DNA from 2 places in the Megasphaera jansseni genome. Region 2 is predicted to be linked to the other one. Evidence: a T-box and tRNA genes for the amino acid it is inferred to sense, from the RefSeq annotation. Region 2 holds a T-box; the other holds one or more tRNA genes.

Region 1 (5,340 bases), on a different contig from region 2:
AATATTCATGTTCGTACCCTCCTCTTGTGTGTAGTTCTATTATACCCGGGATTGGGGATAGTGGCTAGGGATAAGGCTAAGCGGTTAGGGGTTAGCGGTTAGGGGTTAGGGGTTCGGGGTTCGTGGCTCGTGGTTCGTGGCTAGTAGGGCTCTCCTGCTAGGAGAGCTGTCAGCGCAGCTGACTGAGAGGTTAACCTCTCCGGCCCTTCGGGCCACCTCTCCTATGAGGAGAGGCTTCTGACGGGTACCTTACGTTACAGTTACCATCATTCTCTCATTATACTAGAAGCGGGCTCGCCACGTGCAAGCCCCTACAATTGCGCAGACAGGCGATAAATAATTCACAATCTGTGACCTCGCGCATCAATACATACAAAAAAAGAGGCTGTCGCATTAAGACAGCCTCTTTTTACGTTGATCGTAGGTCGTTCATCGTTTGTCGTATGGGATTAAAAATATCAATCCATCGCGATGAACGATGAACTACGAACGAAAAACTTTTAAGTTGAAGGGGCCTCGCATGATGGCAAAAACCTTCGTGCGACAAGCCCTTTTAAGTTGTTAGTGGTTAGCAGTTAGTTGTTAGCGGATGGTTAAAAATTTAAATCCCATTTCTACAGACTACCAACTCCATGCTGCAAACTATAAAGAGAAAGGGGCCTCGCATGATGGCAGAAGCCTTCGTGCGACAGCCCCTTTGCGAACAGCGGACTGCGAACAGCCAACTGCGTTTATTATTTTTTAGCCTTCGATTTCGGATACGACACCGGCACCTACGGTACGGCCGCCTTCACGGATAGCGAAGCGCAGGCCAGCTTCGATAGCAATCGGTGTGATCAGTTCGACTTCCATCTTGACGTTATCGCCAGGCATGCACATTTCAGTGCCTTCCGGCAGCGTGATGACGCCAGTTACGTCGGTCGTACGGAAGTAGAACTGCGGACGATAGCCGTTGAAGAACGGCGTATGACGGCCGCCTTCATCTTTGGTCAGGACATAGACCTGAGCCTTGAATTTCGTGTGCGGATGAATCGTGCCCGGTTTAGCCAGGACCTGGCCGCGTTCGACGTCTTTACGGTCGATGCCACGGAGCAAGGCACCGATGTTATCGCCTGCTTCTGCGAGGTCGAGGATCTTACGGAACATTTCAACGCCCGTAACGACAGTATCTTTCGGTTTATCAGCGAGGCCGACGATTTCGACAGCGTCGCCAACTTTGATCGTACCACGTTCGACACGGCCCGTAGCAACGGTACCACGGCCAGTGATGGTGAATACGTCTTCGACAGGCATCAGGAACGGCTGGTCCGTCGGACGCTGCGGAGTCGGGATATAGTTGTCGACGGCATCCATCAAATCGAGGATAGATTTTTCAGCTTCCGGATCGCCTTCGAGGGCTTTCAAAGCAGAACCTACGATGATAGGTACTTCATCGCCAGGATAATCATATTCAGTCAGGAGGTCACGGACTTCCATTTCAACGAGTTCAATCAGTTCCGGATCGTCGACCTGGTCAGCTTTGTTGAGGTATACGACGATAGCCGGTACACCGACCTGGCGGGCCAGGAGGATGTGTTCACGAGTCTGCGGCATCGGGCCGTCAGCTGCGGATACAACGAGGATAGCACCATCCATCTGAGCTGCACCAGTGATCATGTTCTTGACATAGTCAGCATGCCCCGGGCAGTCAACATGTGCATAGTGGCGTTTTTCCGTTTCGTATTCGACGTGCGCCGTGTTGATCGTAATACCACGTTCACGTTCTTCCGGAGCCTTGTCAATATCGGAGTAATCTTCGAACTTGGCAAAGCCCTTCTTTGCTAATACTTTCGTAATAGCAGCTGTTAATGTCGTTTTGCCATGGTCGACGTGACCAATCGTACCGATATTAACATGCGGTTTTGTTCTTTCATAATGTTCTTTTGCCATTGTAATCATTTCCTCCTTTAGGAAAAAAAACAGCTACCCACTTGTATTCTATCACACATCCATACTCTTTGCTTAAAAAAAAGGAAAATTAAACAAAAAATATTTTTGCATATAGAAATAACCTCGTATGCACGAGGTTATTAGTGTGGTGGCGGCTCGGAGATTCGAACTCTGGACACTGCGGGTATGAACCGCATGCTCTAGCCAACTGAGCTAAGCCGCCATGTGTGGAGCTATTGACCGGGATTGAACCGGTGACCTTATCCTTACCAAGGATACGCTCTACCGACTGAGCTACAACAGCTTATGAACTGGTCAAAGCCAATTATGAAGTTGTTTTTTTACCTGACAGTAAAAAAATTTGGTAGCGGGGGCAGGACTTGAACCTACGACCTTCGGGTTATGAGCCCGACGAGCTACCAACTGCTCCACCCCGCGATAATTGGTGGTGGGGGAAGGATTCGAACCTTCGAAGGCAAACGCCGGCAGATTTACAGTCTGCTCCCTTTAGCCACTCGGGAACCCCACCATTTACTGGAGCCAACGATAGGACTTGAACCTACAACCTACTGATTACAAGTCAGTTGCTCTACCAATTGAGCTACGTTGGCTTACTGTTCCGTGGAACGTAGTCTATTATATCAAAGGACTGACGTTCTGTCAAGAACTTTTTTATCAGCTTTTCTTATTTCTTCTGACGAGGCAAAACCCCGTTTCAAAAGTCTCTGTCAGAACCGCTGACTTAATTAGTATACTATACCCCACGGAATAATGCAAGTACCTTTTTCACTTTTTTTAAATAAATTCGTACCTATCCTTCATGCTGCGTGTCCAGGTTGAGGAATAACGTGAACTCGTTCTTGAAATAGAGCTTGACCGAGCCGACAGGACCATTGCGGTGCTTGGCCAGGATGACTTCCGTAATGTGCTGGTTCTCCGTTTCCTTATCGTAGTAATCTTCACGATACAAGAAGGATACGATATCCGCATCCTGTTCCAGGGCCCCCGATTCACGGAGGTCGCTGAGCATAGGCCGTTTATCCTGCCGGCTTTCGACACTTCGGCTGAGCTGGGACAAGGCGATGAGCGGTACTTTCAGTTCCCGCGCCAGGGCCTTGAGGGACCGGGAAATCTCGGAGATTTCCTGCTGACGGCTTTCGGCATTGCGGCCCTGCATGAGCTGCAGGTAGTCGACGATGATCAGGTCCAGACCGTGTTCCGACTTGAGGCGCCGCGCTTTCGAACGCATTTCGGCGACGGATATGCCCGGCGTATCGTCGATGTAAATAGGCGATTCATAGAGCTTATCGCAGGCATCGGTCAGGCGCGTCCATTCTTCATCGCTGTTGAGCTGGCCTGTGCGCAGTTTCTGCGAATCGATATGGGCGATCTGGCAGAGCAGGCGCTGGACGAGCTGTTCCTGAGACATTTCCAGGGAAAAGAAGGCTACCGTCTTATGCTGGCGAACGCCGACGTTCTGGGCGATGTTCAAGGTAAACGCCGTCTTGCCCATACTCGGACGGGCAGCGACCAGGATCAGGTCTGACGGCTGCAAACCCGACGTCATGCGGTCCAGGTCACGGAACCCCGTCGGCAGGCCGGTCAGGCCCGCTTTATTTTCATAGAGCTTGGTGATCTTGTCGAGGGTCACTTCGACGACGGCGCCGACGGACGCGAAATCGCCGCGGTTCTTCGTATCCGACAGCTGGAGGATGCGCCGTTCGGCATCGTCCAGGAGTTCTTCCGTTTCCTTTTGACCATCATAGGCTTCCGTCGTCAGTTCGGTACATGTCGAAATGAGATTGCGCGACAAGGCTTTCTCAGCCACGATATTGGCGTAATATTCGATATTGGCCGCTGACCCCACCAGATTCGGCAGGCTCAGGACATATTCGATACCGCCTACATCATCGAGCTTCTTCATGCGTTTCAATTCTTCCGGCAAGGTGATGACGTCGATTTCTTTATTTTCCCGATGGAGGTGTTCCATGGCCTCGAAGATGATGCGATGGACGTCGCGGTAAAAATCGCGGGGCTGGAGCTTTTCCATGGCGACGATGACGGCATCATGGGATAAGAGCATCGCCCCCAGGACGGCCTGTTCGGCCTCTACATTCTGCGGTGGAATCCGCTGTTCCATATTATGCTTCCCCCTGTCCGACTAACATCAGTTTCAGCACGTCGTCGATGGTGACGGCATAGTGGATATCCAGGCCTAAATGGCGTTCTGGGATATCATGGGCATTTTCCTTAGGGATGATGATGCCTTTCATGCCGGCCTGACGGGCGCCATAAGCCTTTTCAAAGACACCGCCGACGGGCTTGACCTGGCCCTGGATGGAAATTTCCCCGGTCAGGGCCATATCCTGGCGGACCGGCGTCCCTGTGACGGCCGAGATGAGGGCCGTCGTAATGGCACAGCCTGCCGATGGGCCATCGATATTGCCGCCGCCGACGAAGTTGATGTTGACGTCGTAATCGGACAGTTCCTTGCCCGTCATGCGGCGGACGACAGCGGCCGCATTGAACATGGAGTCCTTGGCCATGGAGCCGGCCGTGTCGTTGAAACGGTAATAGCCCTTGCCCGGCGCCCGTGCCGGGAAGGCGACCGCTTCGATTTCAATGGCTGAGCCGAGATAACCGGCGACGCCGAGGCCAAAGACCTTGCCGATGACAGGCGTGTCGCTGGCCTTTTCCGTCACATAAGGCACGAGACGGCTGATCTGGGCGACGCGGCGGACGTGGTCACAGGTGATGCGCACGTGGTCCTTGGAGCCTGATCTAAAGACAGCCAGGCCATACGTGTCGGCCAGGATGTTGACGGCCTTACGGCCTTCGATAGTGAATTCACTGATGAGTTTCGCTACGCCGTCTTCCAGTTCCGCTCCCAACTGGGCAGCGGCATTGATGACAATCTGTTCGATATCCGCCGGGATGAGGGGTTCAAAGAAGACTTCGGCACAGCGCGACCGGATGGCCGGGTTGATTTCCGACGGGTCCCGCGTCGTCGCCCCGATGAGGATGAAATCAGCCGGAGCGCCTTCGGCAAAGAGTTTCTTGATATACTGCGGCACGTTCGGATCGTCTTCATCATAATAAGCCGATTCAAAACGGACCCGCTTGTCTTCCATGACTTTCAGCAGCTTGTTGAGCAGCATCGGGTCCATTTCGCCGATTTCGTCGATAAAGAGGATGCCGCCGTGGGCTTCCGTGACCAGGCCCGGCTTCGGTTCCGGAATCCCCGTATCGGCCAGGTCGCGGCGGGCGCCCTGGTAAATCGGGTCGTGGACCGAGCCGATGAGGGGATTGGTCATATCCCGTGAATCCCAGCGCAGCGTCGTCCCGTCCGTTTCGACGAAAGGCGCATCGGCCCCAAAAGGCGTAAAAGGCAGTTTCTTGGCTTCGTCGAGG
Region 2 (5,340 bases):
TTAGCCTTGGCCATATGGCCGGGATACCAGTTGATTATCATAGTGAATCTCCTTTGTAATAAAAAAAGGGGCTGTCACATTAAGACAGCCCCTTTTTTACGTTCGTCGTAGGTCGTTCATCGTTTTTCGTATGGGCTCTAGAAATAACGCTTCATCGCGATGAACGATGAACGATAAACAATGAACGATATATTAACCTTCTCTTGTTTCGGTAAGTTTCTGGATGTGGGCGACGACTTCGTCGATCGGTTTGGCACCTAAATCGCCTTTGGAGCGGTCACGCAGGCCGAGGGTGCCGTTTTCCATTTCTTTATCGCCGACGACAGCCATGTACGGTACTTTTTCCATCTGTGCCTTGCGGATCTTGTAACCGATCTTTTCACTGCTTTCATCGACTTCGACGCGGATGCCCAATTTCTTGAACTTCTTAGCCAGGTCTTTGCAGTAAGCCAGGTGTTTGTCGGAAATCGGCAGGAACTTGATCTGTACCGGAGCCAGCCATACCGGGAAAGCACCGGCATAGTTTTCGGTGATGATGCCCAGGAAGCGTTCGATACTGCCGAAGCAGGCACGATGGACCATGACCGGGCGATGTTTCTGGCCATCTTCGCCAATGTAAGTCATGTCGAAGCGTTCCGGCATGAGCATGTCGAGCTGGATCGTACCACACTGCCAGGTACGGCCGATGGAGTCTTTCAGGTGGAAGTCCAGTTTCGGACCGTAGAATGCGCCGTCGCCTTCGTTGATGACGTACGGGATGTGGCGTTCTTCGATGACATCATGCAGGGTCTTGGTAGCCAGTTCCCAGATTTCGTCGGAACCCATGGAATCTTCCGGGCGGGTAGACAATTCGACGTGGTATTCCAGTCCGAACTGTTTATAGGCTTTGTCGAAGAGGTCCATGACTCCGGAAATTTCTTCTTTCATCTGGCTCGGCAGCATGAAGATGTGCGCATCGTCCTGAGTGAAGCAGCGGACACGGAACAGACCGTGGAGGGCCCCGTGGAGTTCATGACGATGGACCAGGCCGAGTTCAGCCATACGCATCGGGAAATCGCGGTAGCTGTGGACGTTGCTCTTATAGACCAGGATGCCGCCCGGGCAGTTCATCGGTTTGATGGCATAGGGCTGGTCATCAATCGTGGTGAAGTACATGTTGTCGCGATAGTGATCCCAGTGGCCCGACTGTTCCCAGAGATGACGGTTGAGGATCATCGGGGTCATGATTTCATCATAATCAGCTTCGTCATGAAGTTCATGCCAGAATTTGAGCAGGTTGTTGCGCAAAATCATTCCCTTGGGATGGAAGAACGGGAAGCCAGGACCTTCTTCGTGGAAGCTGAACAGATCGAGCTGTTTGCCCAATTTACGATGGTCGCGCTTTTCAGCTTCTTCCATCATCTTCAAGTATTCATCGAGTTCCGATTTCTTTTCAAAAGCGGTACCGTAAATACGCTGGAGCATCTTGTTGTGTTCATCGCCGCGCCAGTAAGCCCCGGCAACCGTACGCAGCTTGAAGGCCTTGACGGCACCGGTCGAAGCGCAGTGCGGGCCGGCACAGAGGTCGACGAAATCGCCCTGGCGATAAAGGGAGATGACAGCATCTTCCGGAAGGTCTTCAATGAGTTCTACTTTATAATCCTGGCCAGCGTCTTTGAAGAGTTTCAACGCATCGGCACGGGAAACGACTTCCTTAGTGATGGGAAGGTTTTCTTTGACGATCTTAGCCATTTCAGCTTCAATAGCGGCAAAGTCTTCCTGTGTGAAACGGTGTTCCGTATCGAGGTCATAGTAAAAGCCATTTTCAATAGACGGGCCAATAGCGAATTTAACGCCCGGGAAGAGGTGCTGGATAGCCTGAGCCATGACATGAGATGCTGTATGGCGAAGCGTATCTTTCCCTTCCTGATCTGCAAAGGTGAGGAATTCAACGGTCGAACCGTCGACGATGGCTTCACGGAGGTCCGTGACTTCACCATTGACCTTTGCGACTAAAACTTTCTTTGCAAGACTGTTGCTGAGCTGTTTGACAGCTTCGGCAAGAGAGATGCCATCGGGAAACTGTTTTTTGCTTCCGTCTTTTAACACTAATTCTGCCATTACAAACATCCTCCTTAATAAAAAAGCTCTCGTCCTCAAGGGACGAGAGCATAACTCACGTGGTTCCACCCTAGTTCACCGGAAAGAAACATCCGATGTACTCAAGCGCGATAACGGGGCGGCCGGAATCCCCTACTCCGTTCGGAGATTCAGCTCCAAGGCGGTAACTTGTTAGACTCTATAAGGCGCTCGCACCATCGTGCCTCTCTCTGGAATAAAGGAACTAGCAAGTATTGTCCTTTTCAAAGCTTATTACATATCTCTATGTATGCGTAAATTATACGGCAGGAAATTGGGGTTGTCAAGGGAGAAAAGAGGCTGTCTTAAAGCGACAGCCTCTTTTTGAGTTTGTAGGGGCGCCCGTGGGCGACCCGCCAGGTATTTGTATGATGCTTCTAGCAACTTGAATAGGAAATCACACATATGCTGAAACGGGTTCGCCACGTGCGAACCCCTACGGGTTAGGGGTTAGGGGTTAGGGGTTAGCGGTCAGACACTAACGGCTAACCCCTAACTGCTAACTGCTAATTGCAAAAAAAAGGGATTGTCGCATAGACGACAATCCCTTTTTATTATGCACGGTTAGATAACTTATGCAATGCCTTTCTGTTTCTTGATAGCTTCTGTGAGGAGCGGGAGAACTTTGAAGACATCGCCTACGATACCATAGTCGCAGACTTTGAAGATCGGAGCATCTTCGTCTTTGTTGATAGCGATGATGCAGTCAGAACCAGTCATGCCTGCCAAGTGCTGGATAGCACCGGAAATAGCGCATGCAATGTAAATCTTCGGACCAACAGTTTTACCAGTCTGGCCAACCTGATGGAGAGCGTCGATCCAGCCAGCGTCAACAGCTGCACGAGATGCACCAACAGCGCCGCCGAGGACGTCTGCGCATTCTTTGAGGATACCGGTCTTGAACGGTTCTTCACCATTCATGCCACGGCCGCCAGCAACGATAACGTCAGCGTCTTCGATTTTAACGCCTTCGCCGCCCAATTTGATGAGTTCGACGAATTTGGTCATGAAGTCAGCATCGGAGAGGTTAGCTTTCTTTTCGATAACTTCGCCAGTTGCAGAAGGATCTGCTTCCGGTTTTTTGAAGACATGCGGACGAACTGTACCCATCTGCGGACGGTTGTCCGGGCAGATGATTTCAGCCATGATGTTGCCGCCGAGAGCCGGACGGGTCCATACGATGGTCTTCTTGTCGTCGTCAACGCCGAGCTGCGTGCAGTCAGCGGTGAGGCCGGTCTTCAAGGAGTTAGCAACACGCGGGCCGAGGTCACGGCCGATGTTGGTAGCGCCAACGAGGAATACGTTCGGTTTTTCTTCATGGAAGAAATCGCAAATGACTTTTGCATAAGCCGTCGTATTGTAATGTTCGAGCTGGGGATCATCATAAACGTATACTTTATGAGCACCGTGAGCGATGAGTTCCTGAGCCAACGGTTTTACGTCTTTACCAATGAGGATAGCACCGACTTCGTCGCCGATGGTGTCAGCCAAGATACGAGCCTGGCCCAACAATTCGAAAGATACATCACGTAATTTGCCTTCGAACTGTTCAGCAATTACATAAATGCCTTTATATTCTGCTAAATCCATTTTCACTGTTCCTCCTTAGATTAAATGATTTTCTGGGCAACCAGTTTTTCCATAACCTGGTCGACGATTGCCTGTTCGTTGTCATCTTCAACTTTGAGAACGAGACCACCGGATCTCTGAGGCGGTGTGAAAATCTTGCGGACTTTAGTCGGAGAGCCAGACAAACCGATCTGAGCGTCATCAGCTGCAACGGCAGCAGCGTCCAAGTTCGGGATTTCGCGGCGTTTTGCTTTCATCGTGCCACGAATGGTCGGGAAACGCGGTTCGTTCAAGTCTTTAACAGCGGTAATCAATACCGGGAAGTTAGCTTCTGTTACGATGTAGCCTTCTTCGTTTTCCTGCTGAACAGTAACTTTGTTGCCTTCGACTTTGATGTCGCGGGCATACGTAATCTGAGGAATACCGAGTTCGCAAGCAATCTGCGGGCCAACCTGAGCGGTATCGCCGTCGATAGCCTGTTTGCCGCAAAGGATGATATCGAACTGTTCGATACCTTTGTCAGCAGCCAATTTCTTAATAGCCTGTGCCAAAGCATAGCCCGTAGCTAACGTATCGGAACCACCGAGTTTGCGGTCGGACAGAAGATATGCATCGTCAGCGCCCATTGCGAGGCCTTCACGAAGAACGTCTTTTGCCTGATCAGGACCCATCGAGAGTAATGTAATCTTTACGTCTTTGTCAGCATCTTTCATCTGAAGAGCTGCTTCCAAAGCATTCTGGTCGAAGGGGTTAAAAATGTTAGGAACACCAGCACGAATGACGGTATGTTTTACGGGGTCAATCTTAACTTCTGCTGTGTCCGGAACTTGTTTGACACATACCAATATTTCCATTTACGTTTGCCTCCTAAAATCTTTTTTTATGTAACAGGCTTGGCTGATGCCAAGCCTGCATCATAAACTTCACTTATCTTAACAGAGCACCGCCTGTAACCATGAGCTGAACTTCGTTCGTGCCTTCGTAGATCTGAGTGATCTTAGCATCGCGCATGTGACGAGCAACCGGATATTCTTCGCTGTAGCCATAGCCGCCGAAGATCTGGACTGCTTCAGTCGTTACGCGCATAGCGACGTCAGAAGCAACGCGTTTTGCGATAGCTGCGTCAACCGTGAAGGGTTTGCCTTCCTGTTTCTTGCAAGCAGCTTTGTAAACGAGGTTACGAGCAGCTTCGATCTGCATCTTCATGTCAGCCAGTTTGAAGGAAATGGACTGGAATTTGCAGAGCGGTTTGCCGAACTGTACACGCTGTTTGGAGTATTCAACAGCATCTGCCAAAGCAGCTTCTGCAATGCCGAGAGCCTGAGCAGCAACGCCAATACGGCCGCCGTCCAAGGTCATCATAGCAATCTTGAAGCCTTTGCCTTCTTCGCCGAGCATGTTTTCAGCCGGAACTTTGACGTCCTGGAATACGAGTTCCATGGTCTGCGAAGTATGGATGCCCATTTTGTCTTCTTTCTTGCCGAAGGTGAAGCCAGGCATGCCGTCTTCGAGGATGAAGGCTGTAATGCCGTGGTTGCCTTTGCTCTTGTCGGTCATAGCGAAGACGATGTAGATATCAGCAGCGCCGCCGTTGGTGATGAAGATCTTGGAGCCGTTCAGCGTGTAAGTGCCGTCGTCGTTCTTAACAGCAAC

What was found. The T-box of region 2 lies ahead of thrS (threonine--tRNA ligase). A T-box ahead of a tRNA ligase gene usually reads a tRNA of that ligase, here a tRNA-Thr.
Region 1: it has a tRNA-Thr gene. The T-box ahead of thrS (threonine--tRNA ligase) is inferred to sense a tRNA for this amino acid. The anticodon was not compared.

What each region holds. Positions count from the first base shown of each region.
Region 1 covers NZ_JBHYRR010000007.1:94,605-99,944, forward strand. Annotated here, with positions in the region: gene ACE418_RS04285 (mechanosensitive ion channel family protein) at 1-9, opposite strand, end outside; gene tuf (elongation factor Tu) at 742-1,929, opposite strand; tRNA gene ACE418_RS04295 (tRNA-Met) at 2,076-2,152, opposite strand; tRNA gene ACE418_RS04300 (tRNA-Thr) at 2,158-2,233, opposite strand; tRNA gene ACE418_RS04305 (tRNA-Met) at 2,292-2,367, opposite strand; tRNA gene ACE418_RS04310 (tRNA-Tyr) at 2,373-2,458, opposite strand; tRNA gene ACE418_RS04315 (tRNA-Thr) at 2,465-2,540, opposite strand; gene dnaB (replicative DNA helicase) at 2,741-4,069, opposite strand; gene lonC (Lon family ATP-dependent protease) at 4,071-5,340, opposite strand, start outside.
Region 2 covers NZ_JBHYRR010000001.1:111,632-116,971, reverse strand. Annotated here, with positions in the region: gene ylqF (ribosome biogenesis GTPase YlqF) at 1-41, opposite strand, end outside; gene thrS (threonine--tRNA ligase) at 193-2,100, opposite strand; T-box leader at 2,136-2,355, opposite strand; gene ACE418_RS00565 (electron transfer flavoprotein subunit alpha/FixB family protein) at 2,692-3,708, opposite strand; gene ACE418_RS00560 (electron transfer flavoprotein subunit beta/FixA family protein) at 3,729-4,541, opposite strand; gene ACE418_RS00555 (acyl-CoA dehydrogenase) at 4,615-5,340, opposite strand, start outside.